Regions from separate parts of the Amycolatopsis sp. lyj-84 genome, predicted to be linked through region 1. Evidence: riboswitches for the same ligand, from Rfam matches in the RefSeq annotation. Region 1 holds a riboswitch; each other region holds the start of a gene.
What was found. A riboswitch is a leader RNA that binds a small molecule or an ion and turns the genes downstream of it on or off. The one in region 1 is predicted to bind S-adenosylmethionine.

Region 1 (7,254 bases):
GCGCGGGCGGAATCGAGCATCTCGTCGGCGTTGGACCAGCGCAGCGCCGGGTCGGTGCGGAGCTTGCTGAAGATCTCCGCGAGGTCGGTGGTGCCGAAGACGCTGGAGCCGTACTCGCGGTACTCGGCGGCGAGGTTCGCGATCACGTCGAGCCCGGTCTGGTGCAGCTCACGCGGGGTGCGGACGGTCGTGGTGTGCAGTTCGGCGAGCAGGGCGTAGATGCGCTCGCCGTCGGGCAGCCAGCAGACGCCGGGCTTGTCCTCGGGGCGGCCGTGCGGCGCGATCTCCTTCGCGAGCACCTCGCGGTACTCCGCGATCGCGGGCCGGACGACGTCGCGCAGCAGGTCGGCGCGCCGGGTCTCGAAGTCGTCGTCGGGCGCGGGCTGGCGCAGCAGCGGGTCGGCCGACGGGTCGGCGAGGTGCCGGTCGAGGTACGCGACGGTGGATTCGACGAGGTACGCGACCGGGACCAGGCCGCGGGCGACGCCGTCGCGATGCCGCTGAGCGGCCTGCCGGAGGAATTCGGGGATCGCGGCGATCCGCCCGAGGTGGGCCTCCGCCTGCGCGCCCGTGCCGACCGACATCATCGGCAGCACGGTCAGCACCTCGGCGGCGGGCGAGATGAACAGGTCGCTGATGGTGAACTCGACGAACCGTGAGTCCAGCAGCGCGATCTTCGCCCGCGCCGACGCGATCAGGACGTCCCGGGTGGTCTTCTCCTCCGCGCTCAAGCCGTCGGTGCCGAGCGCTTCGGCCCGCTCGGCGAGGCCGGCGAGCTTCGCGCGGAAGACGTCTCCCGCGGCCTCGCTGAGATCGGTGAGCCCGGTCGATTCCGGACGAAAGCCCTGCAAAGCGGGCGTGACCGGCTCGGCGTCGAAGAGGACTTCGACGAACTCGTCGGCGAGGGCGGAGACTTCGCTCATGTTTCTTCCCCAGGGGTCGGTGGAGGCGGTATCCCCGACCCTAATGGAGACCACGACCTACCGAAGCCGGGTTTTGCGGCACGCGGGCGGGCACTCCCGCGGCGCCGGGGGCGAGGCGGTAGCGTTCCCGGACGTGGCCGTGACCGATCCCGTGGATATCCGTCTGCTCGCCGCCCTCGCGGACCTGGGCAAGGCGGCCGTACACGAACTCGCGGCCAAGGTGGGGATGGATCCGCGCGAGGTCGCGTACCGGCTCGTCGCCCTCTCCGGCAGCGGGTTGCCGCTGCTCGTCGGCGTGGAAAGCGACCCGAACGGGCTACGCGCCGCCATCGCGAGCTCGCCGCCTTCCTGGGCACAGCAGCAGCCTCAGCAGCGTCCGCCCGCGCAGGGATCCGGACCGCACAACGTCCAGGGCACCCCCTCGGGTCCGTACAACGTCCAGGGGACGCCGTCGGGGCCGTACAACGTGCACGGAACGCCGTCGGGCCGCTACCCCGGCCCGCCGTCGGCTCCGGTCCGTCAGCCGATGGCACCGCCCCAGCAGCAGCGGCCGCCCGCCCCTCAGCAGCAGTTCGCCGCTCCCCCGATGGCGCCCGCCGACCCGGTGATGAGCACCTGGGGCGTCCCGCAGACGGCGTCGTGGGCCCGCGGCGACGAGCAGCAGCCCGCGCCGCGGCAGGTCCCGGAGGGCAAGAAGGGCAAGACCGGCGACGTCATGGAGACCCAGGGCCTGGAGGGCGAGCAGCTCACCGTCCAGCTGCTCGAAGTCCAGGATCCGGCGGACTACCTGTTCAGCGCGGCGGGCTACTCCCTGGAAGCCGGGGAACGGTCGGTCGTGGTGCACACCGAGATCACCAACCGCGGGAACATCCCGTTCGTCTCGCTGCCGGACAACTACCTCGAACTGCTCAGCGCGGACGGCAAGCCGATCACGAAGGCGCCGGTGTCCCTGACCTCGCGGCCGCCGCACAAGATCGGCGTCCGGCCCGGCGAGACCCTCGGCGGCCACACCGTCTACGTGCTGCCGGACGCCACCCGCGTGGTCGCCGTGCGCTGGTCACCGAGGCCGGAGCCCGACGAGCGCACGCTGACCTGGTCGATCGACGACTAGCCCGGCTAGTTCTCGTCCTGCAGGATCCGCAGCGCGTTGGCCAGGTCGTCCGGGTACTCCGACTCGAACTCGACCCAGCGCCCGTCGGACGGGTGAGCGAAGCCGAGCGTCTTCGCGTGCAGCCACTGCCGGGAAAGCCCGAGTTTGCGCGCGAGCACCGGGTCTGCGCCGTAGGTCAGGTCACCGACGCACGGGTGCTTGAGGGCCGAGAAGTGCACGCGGATCTGGTGCGTGCGGCCGGTCTCCAGCTTGATCTGGGCCAGCGACGCGGCACGGAATGCCTCGACGACCTCGTAGTGCGTGACGCTGGGCCGTCCGCCCTGGACGACGGCGAACTTGTAGTCGTGCCGGGGGTGCCGGTCGATCGGCGCGTCGATGGTGCCGCGCGTCGGATCCGGGTGGCCCTGGACGATGGCGTGGTAGCCCTTGTCGACGGTGCGTTCCTTGAACGCCCGCTTGAGCACGGTGTACGCGTGCTCGCTCTTGGCCACGACCATCACGCCGGTGGTACCCGCGTCCAGCCGGTGCACGACGCCCTGGCGTTCGGCCGCGCCCGACGTCGCGATCCGCAGCCCGGCGGCGGCGAGACCGGCGACGACGGTCGGCCCGTTCCAGCCGGGGCTCGGGTGCACGGCGACACCGACCGGCTTCGAGATCACCACGATGTCGTCGTCGTCGTGCAGGATCTTCATCCCGTCGACGTGTTCCGCGACGACCTCGATGGGCGAGGCCGGATCGGGCAGCGTCACCTCGAGCAGCCCGCCCGCGGCCAGCCTGTCCGACTTCCCGGCGGGCCTGCCGTCGAGCAGGATCTCGCCGGATTCGGCGAGTTCCGCCACGACCGTGCGGGAAAGTCCCAGTAGTTTCGCCAGCCCCGCGTCGACGCGCATGCCGTCGAGCCCGTCGGGAACGGGCAACATCCGCGCGCTCATGCGCTCGCCGCCTTCTTCTTGTCCTTTGTAGACGATCCGTCGTAGTCCTTGCCCAGCAAGGAAAGAATCACGATGAGCACCCCGCCGACGCAGATCGCGGAGTCGGCGACGTTGAAGATCGCCCAGCCCTGCCCGTTCGGCGCGAACGCGGAGATCATGTCGACGACGTGTCCTTGCAGCGGGCCGGGGGCCCGGAAGATCCGGTCGGTCAGGTTGCCGAGCGCGCCCGCCAGCACCAGGCCGAGGCCGATCGCCCAGCCGACCGAGCGCAGCCGCCGGGCCAGCCAGACGATGGCGACCACGACCGCCACCGCGACCAGCGCGAGCACCCAGGTGAGCCCGGTCGCCATCGAGAAGGCGGCACCGGGGTTGCGCACCAGCTGGAAGTACACCAGCCCGCCGAGGAACTCGACCGGCTGCTTGCCCTCCAGCGTGGACACCGCGATCTGCTTGGTGAGGAGGTCGATCCCCCACAGCACCGCGGCGACGGCGAACACCACGGCGACGCGCTTCTTGGGCAGCGGCGGCGCCGGTGGCGCGGTTTCGGGCTCTGTACTCACGCCCCCATTGTCCACGGAGCGTGCTCAGGTCTCCTCGGCGGCTGTCTTCGGCCTGCTCAGCAGGGCCGCGAACGCCCCGGCGAGCGCGACCAGCGACGACAGCACCAGCGCGAGCTGTCCCTGGGCGAGCACGACGGCGCAGAGCACGAACGCGGCGGCGGCGACCAGCACCAGCACGCTGCGGTCCAGCCAGGCGAGCAGGACCAGGCCCAGCGTCACCAGGATCGCGCTCCGCGCGTCGCCGTCCATGTCGAGTTCCCAGTAGCCGACCAGATCCGCCAGCACGATGGCGACCAGCCCGCCGAGAGCGATCGCGAGGACCTTCCACCACGGCAGGCGCCTCGACCGGAAGGCATAGAAGAGCACGGTGCCGAGGTAGACCGCGAACACGGCGAACAGCCAGTCGTCCATCCGGCTCCTGCCGACGACCGAAACGGCGGACACGGCTTCACGGCTCATCTCCACGCTGTGGACGGAACCGAACAGGCCACCGTTCCCGTAGGCCGTGTAGTCGACCGGACTCGTGCCGACGGACAAGGCCACCACCGTCAGCTGGGCGAAACCCAGCAACGCCAGCGGAAACCAGTAACGCGGTCGCTCGCTCCCCATGCGAGGGGAGAGTAGTGGGTCAGGCGCAGAACGGGGGAAGCTCCCGCGGGTCGTTCTCCGGCACCCAGCGGCCTTCCGGCTTCTCGTACTGCCAGCGGGCGCCGCGGGCGACGATCTGGCGCAGCGCCAGGACGAGCCGGTCCACGTGCTCGGCGGTGCTGCCGAGGCCGAGGCTGACCCGGACGGCCTGCTGGCCGGTCGAACCGGCGGCGGAGATGAGTCGTTTGGTCGCGATGTGCGCGCAGAACGCACCGTCCCGCACGCCGATGCCGTACTCCGCGGACAAAACCGCGGCGAGCCAGCCCGGGTCGAAGCCGTCGACGACGAAGCTCAGCGTGCCGACGCGGTCGACGGGCGCGTCGAACAGCCGCAGCTCGGCGAAACCGGGGACACCGGCGAGACCACGGCGCAGCCGTGCCAGCAACTCGTCCTCGTGGGCGACGATCGCGTCCCAGTTCCCGGCCAGCGTCTCGCAGGCGACACCGAGCGCGTAGACGCCGACGGTGTTGGGGGAACCGGCTTCGTGCCGCTCGGCTCCGGCGTTCCAGACCACGCCGAAGTCTTCGGAGTCGCGGGTGACGAGTTTCGTCGCGCCGCCACCGGCGAGGTACGGCTGGGCGGCGCGCAGCCAGTCGGCGCGGCCAATCAGCGCACCGGCACCGAAGGGCGCGTACAGCTTGTGCCCCGAGATCGCGATGTAGTCGACGTCCAGTTTGCGCAGGGAGATCTTGCGGTGCGGCGCGAGTTGCGCGGCGTCGAGCGCGATCCGGGCGCCGTGCCGCCGCGCGACGGCGGAGATCTCCTTGACCGGCAACAGTTCCCCGGTCACGTTGGACGCGCCGGTGATGACGACCAGCCGCGGGCCCTGAGGGCAGTCCGCGAGCGCTTCGTCCACAGCGGACACCGCGGCGAGGCGGGTGCGCGGGGTCTGGATCCGGCGGACGTTCGGGCCCTTCCACGGCAGCAGCGCGGCGTGGTGCTCGGTGTCGAACACGACGACCGACGTGTGCTTCGGCAGGCTGCGCGCGAGAAGGTTGAAGGAATCGGTGGTGTTGCGGGTGAACACGACGGTGTCGGTCGACCGCGCGTCGACGAAGTCCCGCAGGATTCCGCGCGTCCGCTCGTAAAGCTTGGTGGAGACCTGCGAAGCGAACCCGGCGCCGCGGTGGACGCTGGCGTACCAGGGAAGGAACTCGTCGACGGCGTCGCGCACCTTGTCCAGGCAGGGAGCGCTCGCCGCGTGGTCGAGGTTGGCGTACCCGATGTCGCCGCCGGTGACCAGCGGGACCCGCAGATCGGCACACGCCACGGCCGGGATTTCGCGGGTGGCAACGGTTTCCGCGACAGTGGCGGAGGGGGTGGCGGGGGTGCTGGTGCGTTCGAGAGCGAGAGTCATCGTCATCCTCCGGGCCTGGGGACCCGACGAGGATCCCGCGCTTGCCCGCCGCACCACGCGACGAGCCAGGTCCTCACCCGGGGCACCCCACCGCGGAAGGAGGGTTGCCGGTCAGCTAGCCGGGGCTTGACGCTGACACTCGTGACCTACGAACGAAGTTAGCGGATGCACCCGCGATCGAGCCACCCCTCGTCCGGATGTTGAGACGCCGGTCACGCCTTCCGCGACCGAGGAGAACCCCCGCGTTTCGTCCTCCGGTTGCGGTACTTGCACGCGCAACTACCGCATCCAGAGGACTGATCGCGGGAGGTCAGACGCGGAATCGGCCGGGCAGGGGGATGGTCGCGCGGGACGAGACCTCGGTGGCCGTACCCGAGTACTGATCGGTGCCCGCGGCGAACTGCCAGCCGCCGAAGGTCTTGCCGTCGACCGCTTCGCCGTAGGCCTCGGCGACCTTGGTCGAGACCTCGTCGTAGGACATGCCGTTCCAGTTGCCCGCTCCGACGCCGAAGTCGCGCGAGTCACCGCCCTTGGCGACGGCGGGCAGGGTCCACAGGGTGAAGTGCACGTGGGCGCCGGTGCTGCTGCCGCCGCAGGGCAGCGCGTTGCCGGTCCGGCCGAGGGCGTCGCCCGGGACGACCCGCTGGCCGTCGGTGACCGAAATGCCCTCCATGTGGTAGTACCCGGTCCGCCAGCCGCCGTCGTGGTCGACGGTCACCCAGTCGCCGCCGTCGCAGTGCTGGATCCGGACCGTCCCCGCGAGCGGGGCGCGAACGGTCTTGTCCCCCGGACTGAAGTCGATGGCGTTCTTCACGCCGGAGGTCCCGTTGTCCGAGTGAATCCCCGCCGAATAGACCGCCTGACCGGTGTCGAACGGCAAGCCGAACGCCGGGAACGCGCCCGCGGCCGCGGCCGGCGTCGAGAGAACCACCCCGACGAGGACGGCGGCGGCCCCCAGACCGGCGAACCGCACAGGAAGTTTCGTCACCTTGCGTACTCCTTACCCCGTGACACTCACCCATTCGATGGAGTGGATTGCGGGGAAAGTAATCCAAAAGGAGTACAAAAGGGAACAACTCGTAGTGAATTTTCTGAGATCAACCGACGAAAGGCTGGTGCGATCTCGTGACCTATTGGCCGGATTCGCCCTTCCACCTGGCGAGGCGTCCGGCACGGTCGACGGCCCGGAGGCGTCGTTCGGCCGCGTCACGGGCGTCGGACGTGGTCACGACGAGTAACTGATCGCGTTCCTGGAGCCGGGTGTCCTTGTTGGGCGTGAAGCCGATGCCGTCGCGCACGAGCAGGCTGATCGTCGCCCCGATCGGCAACCGCAGCTCCGCCAGGTAGACGCCGTGCATCTTCGACCCGGGATTGATCCGGACCTGCAACAGGTCGGCGCCCATCTCGTCGAGCGGCGCGGAGTCGACGTCGATCTCGTGCGCTTGGGCGTGCTGGGTCAGCCCGAGCACTCTCGCGAGCGGGCTCAGCGTCGCACCCTGGAGCAGGGTCAGCACGATGACCAGCACGAACACGGCGTCGACCAGCTCCTGCGCACCGGGCACCCCGGACGACAGCGGGATCAGCGCGAGCACGATCGGGACGGCCCCGCGCAACCCGGCCCAGGACAGGAACACCTGTTCTCGCCAAGGGATCTTGAACGGCAGCGCGGACAGCACCACCGACAGCGGACGGGCGAGCAGCAGCACCACGGCGCCCGCGACGA
Region 2 (7,254 bases), on a different contig from region 1:
GACACCAGCGCCGGACAGTTCCGCGGCTACCTCGACGGCCGACTGCGCGTCCGCGCACAGAAAAGCGCAGGTCGGCCCGGATCCGGACACGGTGCCGGCGAGCGCACCCGCGTTGACTCCAGCCCGCAACGTCCGGCGAAGCCCGGGACGCAACGAGACCGCGGCCGCCTGCAGGTCATTACCGAGAAGCAACGCCAGCTGCCGCGGGTCACCGGACGCCAGTGCCTCGACCACCGGAGTGTGCGAACCGATCCGCGGCGGGCTGCCCTCTTCACGCAACCTGTCGAGCTCGCCGAACACCCGCGGGGTCGAAAGACCGCGCTGATCGAACGCCAGGACCCAGTGGAACGTGTGCCTCGACAACACCGGCACCAGCTGCTCACCCCGGCCGGTGCCCAACGCTGTCCCGCCGTAGAGCGCGAAGGGAACATCGCTGCCGAGCTTGGCGGCGATACCAGCGAGTTCGTCTCGGGAGATCTCGAGCTTCCACAGCGACGCGAGCCCGACCAGGGTCGCGGCCGCGTCGGCACTGCCCCCGGCCATCCCGCCCGCTACCGGGATGCCCTTGCGAAGTACCACCCGGACCTTGGACTCGCCATCGGCCTTGCCGACGTGGGCCGCCAGGGCCTGCGCCGCCTTCCAGGCGAGGTTGTTGGCCCCTGTCGGTACGGAACCTTCACCTTCGCCATAGACCTCGATGCCGGGCTCCTCGGTGACCGCGACAGTCACCTCGTCGGTCAGGGAAAGCGCCTGGAAAACGGTCACCAGCTCGTGGTAGCCGTCCGGGCGTACGTCACCGACCGACAGGTGCAGGTTGACCTTGGCGGGAACCCTGACGGTAACTGGGGGCGGTACGACGGCGAGCACGAGACAAGCCTACGTGCCCGCTCCACTTGTACTGCCACCAGGAGAAAGAGAACAGGACGACGCGGACGCAAACGGGCCGCCCTGGACAGAGTTCGTCCTGAGCGGCCCGTTCGTCGGGGAATCAAGCAGCGACGCCCTGCGGCCCGCGGACCGGGTGGGTCACGTGGCCACCACGTTCGGCGATCCAGGCGAGTGCGGCATCCGCGCGCTCGCCACGCACACCGAGGCGGAACCGGCCGACGGGCGTGTCGCCGATCCGGGTGAGGCCGCCTCCGATGGTGGCGAGTTCGACGTCGAAGCGACCGGCCGCCTCAGGCAGCAGCGCACCGACCGACGCGAAGCCGACGAGCACGACGTCCACCGCGCGGTCGTACTTCGAAGCCTGCGCACGGCCGGTTTCGATCGAAGGCAGGAGCGCCTGCGCGGTCCGGCTGTTCGGGTCGGAGACCAGGTCGAGCACGGTTCCGCGTTCGATGATCGCCCCGGCTTCCAGGACCGCGACGTCGTCGCAGACACGGCGCACCACGCCGGCGTCAGGAGTGGTGAGCAGCACGGTGACCCCGAGCTCGGCACGCGCACGGTCGAGCACGGTCAGGACCGCGCCGGATTCCTCGGGCTGCACACCCGCGGTCGGGTCGTCGGCCAGGAGCACGGAAGGTCCGGCGGCCAATGCCTTGGCGATGGCCACCCGGCGCAGCTGCCCCTCGGTCAGCTCGCCCGGACGCTGCCCCGCTCGCGGGGTGAGTCCGACCAGATCGAGCAGATTGCCGACCCGGTTACGGCGCTGCGGCCCGTCGAGGCCGAGTTGTTCGAGCGGCGACGCGATGTTGCCGGCGATGGTGCGCTCGGCGAGCAACTCCGCCTTGGTGTTCACCACACCGACCTGACGGCGGATTTCCCGCAGACGGCGCCCGTCGAGGGTCCCGGTGTTGAGGCCGTCGAGGCGGACGACACCTCGGTCGGGGCGCTCCTGAAGCCCGATGCAACGAGCGAGGGTGGACTTGCCGGAGCCGGCCGGACCGACGACTCCGAACAGCGAGCCGGCTTGGATGTCCACGCTGACATCGCGCAGGGCGACGACGGGATTTCCGTTGAGAGGAAAGGACTTGGACAAGTTTTCGACAGTGATCACGAAGGGCTCCATGCGAATGGGGCGCTGCTTCTTTCGAGCGCGCCAACCGTCACCGATTGCCCGTCCGAACGGACAGGCTTCAGAGGTAAGGGAAAGACTCAGGCAGTAACGGTTGAGCGTCGACACGCACTTACCGTGCGGCGACCTTCGTCGACTACGCGTCGCCTGGTCAGCAGGAGCGGGTGGGTGACCCTGTTCATTAGGCACAGCCTCCATCGGTCCTGGCGGTAGCACCTGCCCTGTGGAGGGTGGTTGCTGCGACTTCGGCGAGCCAGGTCTCTCAGTCGCTCGGGATGGCTCACTGAGTAAAACCGATCCCACTGGATGAAAGCAAGCACGTAGGCGCAGATCACACGTCTGGTCGCGTCCATCATACAGGATCGCCTGTCCATATAATGGGAAGGCGGCGAGTGTTATCGTGCCGGACCAGAGCCCCTGCCTGCTAAGACAGGTTTGGATCATGCAGATCCAGAAGAGGATTTACGCAGTCGTGCTGACCTTGACCAACTCGCTTCCGCGCGGTGCCGGTCACAGCTGCAACAGGGGAAACACCGCTCCCCTGACCGGGCCCGTGTCAGCCTGCGAGACGGTCTTGCCTGCCGTGGTCAGTCGGTCGCCGCTGCGATCCGAGCGAACTGATGAACGTCCAACTGCTCGCCGCGGGTCTTGGGGTCGATACCCGCTTTCTCGAGCAACTCCCCCGCGCGTTCGGCAGAGCCGGCCCAGGACGCCAACGCCGCACGCAAGGTTTTCCGCCGCTGCGAGAAGGCCGCATCGACCACCGCGAACAATCGCTCCCGGCTCACGGACGACACGACGTCGTCGCCTCGCTCGAAAGCGACCAGTGCGGAATCCACGTTCGGAACGGGCCAGAACACCGAGCGGGGAACCGCGCCGACCTTGCGCGTCTTCCCGTACCACGCGAGCTTGACGCTGGGGACGCCGTAAGTCCTGCTCCCCGGGCCGGCCGCCATGCGGTCCGCGACCTCGGTCTGGACCATCACGAGACCGCTGGTCAGCGACGGCAACTCGGCGAGCAGGTGGAGCACGACGGGAACGGCGACGTTGTACGGCAGATTCGCGACGAGTGCCGTCGGCCGTTCAGGCAGGTCGTCCGCCTTGATCCGCAGAGCGTCCGCCCCGACGACCGTCAGCCTTTCGGCTCCGCCGCGTTCGGCCACGGTGTTCGGCAGCCGCCCGGCCAGCACGGGGTCGATCTCGACCGCGACGACCTCGGCGCCGGTCGCGAGCAGTCCCAGCGTCAGTGAGCCGAGGCCCGGTCCGACTTCCAGTACGACGTCACCTTCACCGACCCCGGAAAGGTCGACGATACGGCGCACCGTGTTGGGGTCGTGCACGAAGTTCTGGCCGAGCTTCTTGGTCGGCCGGACGTCCAGCTCGGCCGCCAACGCCCTGATCTCCGCGGGCCCGAGCAGTTCAGTCACCCGACGATCGTAGCCAGCCCTGGCGGGCGCCTCCGATCGCCCGACCCGCCCGCATCATCCATCCGCAGTTTCCAAACCGGCCTGCTTCCCACGCAAGAGTGATCGGTGCAAGTTGGCATCGCCGGAGCGTGATCATCATCTACCCGATCGATACCGTGCATTCGTTCGACTCTGGGCCGACAATCGAGGGATGACCAGCACAAACACTCCCAAGGCCTTCCCGCTCAATCTGCCGGAAGGTGACCCCGAGCTGCTTCTCGACGAGTTGCAGACACGGCTGCGCGAAGGGCGACGTCTGTTCGCCGAAGTCGGCCAGATCCTGGCCGAAATCGAGTCACGAGGTGTCCGAGAGCTCTACGGATACAACTCGATCGCCGTCTTCTACGAGCATGTGGCCCGGGTCCCCCGGGCCGAGGCGCAGAAGGTGACCGGTCGGGCACTCGCGCTCAACTCGAGACGCTCGCGCGACGGGACTTCCACTCCGCCCGTCGCGCCTTTGACCGGAGCCGCGGCCGCCACCGGCGTACTGGCCGATGGCAGCATCGATCGAATCGTCAAGGTGATGCGGAGGCTGCCCGAGCACGTCCCCGCAGACACCCGGCTCGACGCCGAGAAGGTCCTGGTCGATCTTGCCGGCGTCGCGAGACCGCGCGACGTCACGATCGCCGGGACAGACCTGCTCGCGCGTCTCGATCCGGACGGAGGTGACACCAAGGACCCCGGCTCGAAAAACCCCCGAAGCGAATTCTGGTTGCGTCAGAAACGCACCGGCCGGTGGGACCTGCGCGGCAACCTCGATCCCGAGACCGGTGCCCGCTTGAACGCGCTTCTGGTGCCACTGGCACATCCGGCCCCGAACGGAGAACCCGACGACCGCACTCCGGCGGAGAGACGTGGTGACGCTTTCGCGGAGATCGTGGATCTCGCGGCAGACGGCCCGGAGATCCCCTTGCCTCGGCGAAGCTCGGAGCAGGCCGCCGAGCAGCCTCCGCACGCGGAGCCTGTCGAGAAACCTGAACGAGTACGGGATCTGGCCCACATAAGGCCTCCGCGCTGGTGGGCACGGCTGTCGAGACCGAGACCCGGCGCGCGAACCTCATCCGCATCGGAGCCCAAAGCGGCCTGAGGGCCACCTTGCGGGCGGAACCCACAGATGACCCTCAGGAAGGAGAATTTTCTGGCTGTCAGGCCTTCTTGCCGCAGTGCGGCCAAGCGCCGTAGCCACCGCGGTCGTCGCGGACCTTCTCGGCGACGGCGATCTGCTGGGCCTTGCTGGCCTGATGCGGGTACGCGGCGTACTGCGAGCCGCCGTAGGCGTCCCAGGTGCTCTTGTTGAACTGCAGGCCACCGTAATAACTGTTGCCGGTGTTGGCGGCCCAGTTGCCGGTCGACTCGCACTGCGCGATGCGGTCCCAAGCGCCGGCGTCGCCGATGACCGGGTCCGCAGGCTTCTTCGTTCCGACCTTGACGATCTTGGGCTTGGCCTCGGTGATGACCTCTTCCGAGACCTTCTCGCGGCCGACCTCTTTGCCGTTGCGCTTGGTGACCTTGTAGGTCACGGTCTTCTGGCCCGGGGTGCCCGGGTCTTCGACCTTGGTCTTGCCCTTTTCGAGCTCCGGGTCGTCGACCTTCTGCTCGGGCGGCGCGATTTCCTCGTTCTGCTTGACCATGGTGACGCCGGTCCGGCTGACGTGGACCTCTGCACCGTCGACCAGCTTGACGTCGAGGCCACCGACGGCCTCGTCGTCCGGGCCGAGGGTCATCCGCAGCTCACCGAGGAATTCCTTGGTGGTGACCGAGTTGGTCTGAACCTTGCGCGGTTCGTTCGCGCCGTCGTAGACGGTGACGTTCTTGAGGGTCCTGACCTCGACGGTGGCGCCCTCGAGCGGGAGTTCACCGTTCTGCGGGAGCGAAGTCCAGGTGCCGGCCTTCGCGAGGTCAGCGCGACCAAGCTGGTTCAGCGCTTCGCCGAGGTTGGCCGCGCGGACCCAGGACTCCTGCTGCGGCGCGCCGTCGACGATCAGGTTCAGCTTGCGGCCACGCTCCAGCTTGATGACGCCGCCGTCGCCGACCTCGGCCTGGGGCGAGGGCGAGAGGGAGTCGTGCGCGCCGACCGAAAGACCGGCGTCTTCGAGGACTTCGCCGACCGTGTCGCCGAAGCTGTGCACGGTCTGCTGCTTGCCGTCGATGTCGAGCGTGACGCTCTTGTTCATCGCCATCGCGGCCGCGCCGCCACCGCCGAGGGTGAGCAGCACCGCCATGACGGTTCCCTTGAGGAAACGCTTCTTCCAGACGCGGGTCGCGCTCGCGATGACCTCGTCCTTGGTCGCGGCCTTCATCGCCGCGCCCGCGGTGCGGTCCTCGGCCATCTCGTCCGGAATGACGATCGGCGGGAGCATGGTGGTCTCGGCGCTGATGAGGCGGATCAGCTCGTCGACATCGACGTCGATCTCGGCCATCAGGGTTTCGGCGTCGGAGCCGAGCGCGGCCAGGACGTCCTGGTGCGTGATGCGCGGATCGTCGGAGTAGTCCAGCTCGCCGTAGTGAGTGTCGCGGTCGAGCACGGCAACCGAACCGGCGGAAGCGAAGGTGTTCGTCTCTGCGCCGAGGCGCGAGCCATCCTGCCTACTGCTACCAGTCACTGGGTCGTTCCCTTTCCCAAGACGTGAAGGAGCTCGACAACCGCTCCACAACGTCCTTCGTCTCGATGCGCACTTCGGCACACCTCTAGAAGTCCGACACCCGCAGTCAGCGCCATCGTCACGGTTCCAGGCCGTACCGCTCCTGGTTCCGCTTCCCCGACGTGCACTGACGTGACTGTGGGCGTAACAGCCGGAAACCGCATGAGCGGATACCGACCGGCACGATCACGGGACAGTAACGAACCTCGCCGGGTTGCGCAAACACCCCCCGGAGTGTCGTGACGTTGGTCACTCATCAGAGTGGACCATTGATGATCACTAATGTCGCAATCCGTTCAACTGGGGGTGACTGTCGGCAAACGAAAGACCCGCTCAGCGGTCACTCGCACTGATTCGGCCACCTCGTGCACCGCCTCGCCCCTGAACGTGGCGAGGTGGCGAACGGTGTAGGCGGCGCAGTAGGGCTCGTTCGGTCGCCCACGGAACGGATGAGGGGTCAGGAACGGTGCGTCCGTTTCGACGAGGTACTGGCCCGCCGGAACGATGCGTGCCGCCTCGTGCAACCCGCGCGCGTTGCGGAAACTGACCGTTCCCGCGAAAGAAAGGACATAACCTGCGTCGACGCACCGGCGTGCGATGTGCTCGTCCCCCGAGAAACAGTGGAAGACGACCTGCTCGGGTGCTCCCTCTTCCTCGAGGATCCGGAGGACGTCTTCGTGCGCGTCCCGATCGTGGATCATCAAGGGCTTGCCGATCCGCTTGGCGAGATCGATGTGCCACCGGAAGGCGTCCTGCTGCGCATCGTGAGGCGAGTAGTCCCAGTAGTAGTCGAGGCCGGTCTCGCCGACCGCAACCACTCTGGACTCCTTCGCGAGACTCTCCACTTCGGATTTCTCGGCCTCGCCGAATTCCTTGGTACGCGTGGGATGGATCGCGACGGCTGCCCAGACCCGGGAGTCCCAAGTGGACGCTTGCGCGGCCCATCGGGCGGCCGCGAGATCGTCCGCGACGGTGATCACCCGCGAAACGCCGGCGCGTTCGGCGCGATCGACCATGGCTGTCACGTCAGCCGCGGTGACCGCGCCACACGCGTCGAGGTGGGTATGCGCGTCCACCACCGAAACCGGCAACCGGTCCGGGATCGGCGGCAGTTCCTTCTTCTCCGCAC
Region 3 (7,254 bases), on a different contig from region 1:
GCGAGTTCACGGACTCCGGCATGTCCCACCTGATGGCCGTGAGCGGTGGGAACGTGGCGATCGTCTGCGGCTCGATCCTTCTCCTCCTGCGAGTGCTCCGGGTCGGGCCGCGGACGTCCGCCGCCGCGGCCGCCGCGGGGCTCGCCGGGTTCGTGGTCCTCGCCGGGCCCGCGCCCAGCGTGCTCCGCGCCGGGGTGATGGGGGCGGTCGGATTGCTGGCGCTCGCACTGGGGCGCCGGGGTTCGGCGCTGCCCGCGCTGGCGTTCGCGGTGGCGGGGCTCGTCGTGGCCGATCCCGCGATGGCCGCCGACTTCGGGTTCGCGCTTTCGGTGCTGGCCACGGCCGGGCTGGTACTGCTGGCCCCGAGGTGGGCCGAGTGGCTGGTCGGACGCGGAGTTCCGGCCGGCTACGCCGAGGGACTGGCCATCCCGCTGGCCGCGTTCGTGATGACGGCGCCGGTCATCGCGGGCATGGCGGGATCGGTCAGTCTCGTCTCGGTGGTGACCAACGTGCTCGCCGCGCCCGTGGTCGCCCCGGCCACCGTGTTCGGCGTGCTCGCGACCGTTCTCGGACCATGGTGGCCGTCGGCGGGCAGGCTGCTCGTCCGCCTGACCGAACCCGAGGCGAGCTGGCTCATCACCGTGGCCCGCCATGGCGCCCGCGCGCCGGGAGCGGTCGTGGACTGGCCGGATGGCTGGTGGGGCGGGCTGCTGGCGGGCGGCCTGCTCGTCGTGCTGCTCCTCGCCATCCGGCTGCGTCACGGCAGGATCCTGCTGGCGCTCGCCCTGGCCGGCGGGCTCCTCGTCTTCGTGCCGGTGCGGGTGCTGGCCCCGGCGTGGCCACCGGCGTCGTGGAGCGCTGTTGCTTGCGACGTCGGACAGGGTGACGCAGTCGTCCTCGCCACGGCCGAGCCCGGGAGGGCGATCCTGGTCGACACCGGGCCGGAACCAGGCCCGGTGGACGAATGCCTCAGCAGGTTAGGGGTGGACCGCGTTCCGCTGATCGTGCTGAGCCATCTGCACGCCGACCACATCGGAGGTCTCGAATCCGTCTTCGAGGGCCGGTCGGTCGGGGCGGTCGCCGTCGGTCCGGGCAGGGCTCCCGCCTGGGCGTGGCGGCAGGTCGCCGACGAGACCGCACGCCGCGGGATTCCCTTGCTGGAACTGGGGATCGGGCAACGGCTGGACTGGCCCGGACTGTCGCTGGACGTACTCGGGCCGCGATACGTCACCCGGCGCTCGGTCCTCGAACAGGACGGCACGGTGATCAACAACGGTTCGGTCGTCCTGCGTGCCGGGACTCCGGCGGGCCGGTTGCTGCTGACCGGCGACGTCGAACTCGCCGCCCAGGCCGACCTGATGGCCGAGGGGGCCGATCTGCGTGCCGAGGTCTTGAAGGTCCCGCATCACGGAAGTCGTTACACGGCACCGGATTTTCTCAACGCCGTCGCGCCGAGGGTCGCACTGGTGAGTGTCGGCGCCGGAAACACCTACGGTCATCCGAACAAGTCCACTTTGGACAATCTGGGGGCGGTCGGTGCCGCGATCGCCAGGACGGACACGGACGGCGACACAGCGGTCGTCTCCGACGCGGGAGGCCTCGCCCTGACGCGCCGGGGTGAGCCCCGCGGCCCGCCTCGTTCGTGAGGCGGGCCGCCGGGAACTCAGATGCCGAGAGCCTCGCGGACCGCGTCGGCCGAGGCGCTGACGGTGGCCTTCGGGCCGACCTTGTCCTCGACCGCGTCGAGGGTCTTGAGGCCGTCACCGGTGATCAGGAGCACGATCTCCTCGTCGGGGTTGAGCTTGCCGGTCTCGATGAGCTTCTTGGCCGTCGCCACGGTGACGCCGCCCGCGGTCTCGGTGAAGACGCCTTCGGTGCGGGCGAGCAGACGGATGCCCTCGACGACCTCTTCGTCGGTGACGTCTTCGATCGCACCGCCGGTGCGGTTGACCACGTCGAGGACGTAGGGGCCGTCGGCCGGGTTGCCGATCGCCAGCGAACGGGCGATCGTGTCCGGCTTGACCGGCTGGACGACGTCGTGGCCGGCGCGGAACGCCGCCGAGACGGGCGAGCAGCCGGTGGCCTGCGCGCCGAACACCTTGTACGGCGTCTCGTCGACGAGGCCGAGCTGCCCGAACTCGCGGAAACCCTTGTCCACCTTGGTGAGCTGGGAACCGGAGGCGATCGGCACCACGATCTGCGAGGGAAGCCGCCAGCCGAGCTGCTCGGCGACCTCGAAGGCCAGCGTCTTGGAGCCTTCGGAGTAGTAGGGCCGGACGTTCACGTTGACGAACGCCCAGCTCTCCTGCTCGGCGGCGAGCTGGGTGGCGAGCCGGTTCACGTCGTCGTAGTTGCCGTCGACCGCGATCAGGTCGCCGTCGTACACGGCGGTGGTGAGGATCTTGGCGCGCTCGAGGGTCTTCGGGATCAGCACGACCGACCGCCAGCCGGCGCGGGCCGCCGCGGCGGCGACCGCGTTGGCCAGGTTGCCGGTCGACGGACAGGCGAGCACGTCGAACCCGAACTCGCGCGCGGCGGCCAGCGCGACGGCGACCACGCGGTCCTTGAACGAGTGGGTCGGGTTGCCGGTGTCGTCCTTGACCCAGACCTTCTTGACGCCCAACGCCTTCGCGAGCCTGTCGGCCTGGATGAGCCTGGTGGCGCCGGGTTCGGTGTTGGGGATTTCCTCGACGTTCGAGGGAACAGGAAGGAGTTTCTTGTAGCGCCAGATGTTCTTCGGCCCGGCTTCGATGTCCTCGCGGCGCACGCGGCCGAAGTCGTAGGCGACTTCGAGCGGCGAGAAGTCCTCGGCGGAAACGAATTCGGGGGCGAGCGGCTGCCGGTGTCCCTCTTCCTTCGACACCAGTTCGACGGCCGGTCCGAGATCCGGGGTCTTGGTGGTGGAGGTCGTGCCGAGGGTTGCGGTCATCGCGAGGTTCCTTCCTCATCTGCCCCGCCATGGCGGGCCGGAATTGGCACCGTGTTCGTCAGCTATCCCGCGATCGCGGAATGACAGGCTGACGCCGGTTGCCGGGGCTTCATCGGGCCGTTCCCTCTGCCCCTCTGGATGAGCGGTATTCGATTGTCGGCACGCGTTCGATCGCGTCGCCTCGCCAACACCGTACGACATGAGGCTCGGGTGGGGCCACCGTGCCCGGAACACGTCACCGGACAAAGCACCCGAGAGGACGAGTGGGAGGATCGTCACCGTGACGACGCAAGCTTCCGCCCCATCGCCGCTGGTCCTGGTTCTCGGTGAGGAAGAGCTGCTGATCGAACGCGCGGTCCGCAGCGCTTCGGACGCGGCCAAAGCGGCCGATCCGACAGCGGATCTGTCCCGGATCCGGGTGTCCGACCTCACAGTCCCCGCGCTCGCGGAGATGGTCAGCCCCTCGTTGTTCGCCGAGGGCAGGGTGATCGTCCTCGAATCCGCGCACGATATCTCGCAGGAGCTCGCCGACGGGGTGATGGCCTACGTCAAGGCGCCCGCCGAGGGCATCGTGCTCGTCGTCGTGCACAGCGGAGGCGGCCGGAGCAAGGCCGCGAAGGCGCTTCCCGCAGCCTTGAAGAAGGCCGGGGCGGAGGTCGTCGAGTGCCCGAAACTAACCAAGGCGGCTGAGCGGGAATCCTTTGTCCGCAACGAAGTTCGCCGGGTCGGCGGGAAGATCGACGGTGCGGCCGTGCTCGCGCTGATCGATGCCGTCGGCTCGGATCTGCGCGAGTTGTCGTCGGCCGCGACCCAGCTCGTCGCGGACGCCGGGGGAGCGGTCGACGAGCAGGCGGTCCGCCGCTACCACCGGGGCCGCGCGGACGTGAACGGGTTCGCCGTCGCCGAGAAGGCCGTCGCCGGCGACATGGCGGCGGCGCTGGAGTCACTGCGCTGGGCGATGCAGTTGGGCGTTCCGTACGTGCTGGTCGCGGACGCCCTCGCCGACGCCGTCCGGACGATCGCGCGAGTGTCGGGCGCGGGTCGCGGGAACCCGAACCAGATGGCGGGCGAGCTGGGGATGCCGCCGTGGAAGGTACGCAAGGCACAGGGGCAGGCCCGCGGCTGGGGGCAGGACGGTCTCGCCACCGCCATGCGGATCGTCGCCCGGCTCAACGCCGAGGTCAAGGGTGCCGCGGCCGACCCGGAGTACGCGTTGGAACGCGCCGTCCTGGAGGTCGTCGCCGCACACGGCACCCCCAGCCGCTAACACACCCGCCGGACCAACCCCGAAGGTCAACGCGCCCGACAACCCGACCGGCGGACTGTCTCGCCGAAAGCGCGTCAGCGCGACGGCGAGACTTCACCAGTCGCGCGCCCTCCCTTGGGCCGAAGGCCCACGTAAACGCGATGAAGGGGCGCCTCCCCGCGCCACGTGAGTGACAAGCGGATCGACGCCCCTTCGGCGCGTTTACGTCAGCGCGCGATTAAAGAGAATTAGCGCGCTTCGCCAGCGCGGACTTCTTGTTGGCGGCCTGGTTGGCGTGGAGAACGCCCTTGGTCACGGCCTTGTCCAGCTTCTTGGCCGCGTCCTTCTGCAGCTCCAGGGCCTTGGCCTTGTCGCCGGAGTCGGCGGCCTCGCGGAACTTGCGGATCGCGGTCTTCACCGAGGACCGGATCGCCTGGTTGCGCTGACGCGCCTTCTCGTTGGTGGTGATGCGCTTGATCTGCGACTTGATGTTGGCCACGGGGGCGCTCCTCTTGACTCTCTCGGTGGTTTCACCGCCGCGCTGTGACCGGCCCTGCGCGCTCGTGAAAGCGGCGCGGGTTTCCTCCATGACGGAATGCCACACAGCGGTGAAGGGCCAGCTTAACAGTCGTCCCGGAGCGGATCTCGGCCGCCTCCGGAGGGGCTCTGCGGTACGGTCGAGAGCGTAGTGCCTAGGGTTCCGCCGCCTGCCCGTTCAGCGAAACACACAATCAGGGCAAGCGGGACAGGTCCGAGCGGCACCATCGGCGGGGCCGGAAGCACCGCCGTTCATCTGACGGGACAAAAGCCTGGAGGACCGGTGTTTTCCGCATGCGCGGAAAACGTGAAAGGTCCGCAGTGAACGCCACCGCCCTGTCCCTCGTCATCGCCGCCGCCATCATTCACGCGGGCTGGAATCTGGCAGCCAAGCGGATCCGCCGTGGCGGAGCCCGGTTCGTCTGGGCGTACTACAGCTTGTCCGCGATCCTGCTCATCCCCGTCATGGCGGTTTCGCTGGCCGTGGAGCCGCAACGTCCACAGTGGACATGGCTGCTGGCCGCCGCGGTCACCGCGGTGTTCCACGTCACCTACGGAGTCGTCCTCCAGCGGGGGTACGCCGTCGGTGACCTGTCCGTCGTGTATCCCCTCGCCCGCGGGACGGGGCCGCTGATCTCGGTGCTGGCGGCCGTCGTGCTGCTCGGGGAGCGACCGGGGCCGCTCGGCCTGGTGGGCGCGTTCCTCGTGGTCGCCGGGGTGCTGGTCATCGGTACCGGGCGGGCACCCGCCCACGCCGACGCCGCGGATCGCGTCGCTCGCCGCAAGGGCGTGGCGTACGGGCTGCTGACCGGGCTGACGATCGCCGCCTACACGCTCTGGGACGCGCATTCGGTCACCGGTCTCGGTGTCCCGCCGATCGTCTACTTCGGAACCGGCGCGATCGTGCAGAGCCTGCTCATGGCGCCGTACGCGCTGAAGGACCGCGAAGAGGTCTCGTGGCTCTGGCGCGAGCACAAGCGCGAAATCGTCATCGTCGGCTTGTTCTCACCGATCGCCTACCTGCTGGTCCTCTACGCGCTTCGGATCGCTCCGGTGAGCCTCGTCGCACCCGCGCGGGAGTTGAGCATCGTCCTCGGCGGCCTGGCGGCCTGGCTGATCTTGAAGGAGGCGAACGCCGTGCGCAGGCTTGTCGGGTCCGTGGTGGTGCTGGCGGGCATCGCCGCGATTGCGATGGCCTGAACCCATCGGGTAGGGATTGAGCCATGGACGTGCTGAGCAGCAGGGTGCTGATCCACCCGAAGGACCTCGACGTGTCGACGGCGTTCTATCGGGACACCCTTGGCTTGGCGATCGACAAGGAATTCCCTGGTGGGACGGTGTTCTTCGCCGGGAACGGGTCGATCGAGATCGTCGGTACCGGGAAGACGGGCCCGACCCCTGACGTCGCCTTGTGGCTCCAGGTCCGTGACCTCCCCGCGGCGCTCGAGGAACTCGCCGCGAAGGGCTTGGACCCGGTTCGCGGGGCTCGCCGTGAACCCTGGGGCCTGGACGAAGCGTGGATCGCCGACCCGGACGGCACCAGGATCGTGCTGGTCGAGGTGCCGCGTGAGCATCCGTTGCGGACCGACCCGCGTTAGGCCGCGGGCTTGACCGCGCGCAGCTGAGCGGCGAGCGAGGCGCCGAAGCCCGGCGGGTCCCAGGTCCAGGTCTGCAGGTCGGTGAAGCCGGCGGCGGCCGCTTCGTCGGCCAGCTCGTGGCGGGAAACCGGCAGCCACTTCTCGTGCGACGACAGCAGCAGCCTGCCGCCCGGCCGGAGCACGCGGAACAACTCGGCGAACCCGGCCGCCCGGTCCTCCCACAGCTGCACGTTGTTGACGCTCAGGACCACGTCGACGCTCTCGTCCGGCTCGCCCGTGGAGTCCGCGGCGCCGCTCCGCAGCTCCACCTTGTCGCCACACCGTCTGCGGGCGCGGGCGAGCATCTCCGGGGACGGATCGACGCCGATCGCGCGGCCGGCGCGTTCTGCCGCGGCTTGCAGGCCGATGCCAGGACCAGGCCCCACGACCAGGGTGGTTTCGCCCGACTCGATCGACGCCAGTTCGACGATGCGGAGTTCGGTGGCAGCGTTGCCGTGCGCCATCGCCAGGCCACCGAACCGGCCGAGCAGTCCCCTGGGATGGCCGAACGTCCTGTCGAGGATCTGGGTCAGTGAATTACTCATACTTCGAGGGCACCACAGCACGCCACGGGCCGCATCGGGGATGACCCCCACTCGCACCCGGAGCGGCATGGGACCATAGAGGTGGCACACCCCGACCTTCGCGAGGAAACCCGTTGACGACGTTCGCCGACACGACCTTCACGCCCCCGGAGCTCATCCGGAACTTCTGCATCATCGCGCACATCGACCACGGCAAGTCGACCCTGGCCGACCGGATGCTGCAGCTCACCGGTGTGGTCGAGGAACGGGCCATGCGTGCGCAGTACCTCGACCGCATGGACATCGAGCGGGAACGCGGGATCACCATCAAGGCGCAGAACGTGCGCCTGCCCTGGAAGGTCGACGGTCAGGACCACGTCC

Region 2: linked by a shared signal. The riboswitch ahead of ACLJRM_RS27360 (methionine ABC transporter ATP-binding protein) and the one ahead of ACLJRM_RS32595 (aminotransferase class V-fold PLP-dependent enzyme) in region 1 are both predicted to bind S-adenosylmethionine.
Region 3: linked by a shared signal. The riboswitch ahead of thrC (threonine synthase) and the one ahead of ACLJRM_RS32595 (aminotransferase class V-fold PLP-dependent enzyme) in region 1 are both predicted to bind S-adenosylmethionine.

Annotation. Positions count from the first base shown of each region.
Region 1 is NZ_JAJPWO010000013.1:48,865-56,118, reverse strand. Features, by position in the region: gene ACLJRM_RS32620 (DUF885 domain-containing protein) at 1-923, opposite strand, end outside; gene ACLJRM_RS32615 (AsnC family protein) at 1,057-2,034, shown strand; gene ACLJRM_RS32610 (RluA family pseudouridine synthase) at 2,040-2,966, opposite strand; gene lspA (signal peptidase II) at 2,963-3,526, opposite strand; gene ACLJRM_RS32600 (hypothetical protein) at 3,551-4,135, opposite strand; gene ACLJRM_RS32595 (aminotransferase class V-fold PLP-dependent enzyme) at 4,155-5,531, opposite strand; SAM riboswitch class IV at 5,564-5,678, opposite strand; gene ACLJRM_RS32590 (M23 family metallopeptidase) at 5,842-6,519, opposite strand; gene ACLJRM_RS32585 (potassium/proton antiporter) at 6,662-7,254, opposite strand, start outside.
Region 2 is NZ_JAJPWO010000009.1:287,581-294,834, forward strand. Features, by position in the region: gene ACLJRM_RS27355 (4-(cytidine 5'-diphospho)-2-C-methyl-D-erythritol kinase) at 1-867, opposite strand, end outside; gene ACLJRM_RS27360 (methionine ABC transporter ATP-binding protein) at 989-1,999, opposite strand; SAM riboswitch class I at 2,209-2,299, opposite strand; gene rsmA (16S rRNA (adenine(1518)-N(6)/adenine(1519)-N(6))-dimethyltransferase RsmA) at 2,605-3,444, opposite strand; gene ACLJRM_RS27370 (DUF222 domain-containing protein) at 3,635-4,570, shown strand; gene ACLJRM_RS27375 (transglycosylase family protein) at 4,629-6,008, opposite strand; gene ACLJRM_RS27380 (TatD family hydrolase) at 6,422-7,254, opposite strand, start outside.
Region 3 is NZ_JAJPWO010000021.1:32,338-39,591, reverse strand. Features, by position in the region: gene ACLJRM_RS40670 (ComEC/Rec2 family competence protein) at 1-1,646, shown strand, start outside; gene thrC (threonine synthase) at 1,664-2,929, opposite strand; SAM riboswitch class I at 2,942-3,074, opposite strand; gene holA (DNA polymerase III subunit delta) at 3,210-4,196, shown strand; gene rpsT (30S ribosomal protein S20) at 4,414-4,674, opposite strand; gene ACLJRM_RS40650 (EamA family transporter) at 5,007-5,912, shown strand; gene ACLJRM_RS40645 (VOC family protein) at 5,936-6,310, shown strand; gene ACLJRM_RS40640 (class I SAM-dependent methyltransferase) at 6,307-6,894, opposite strand; gene lepA (translation elongation factor 4) at 7,008-7,254, shown strand, end outside.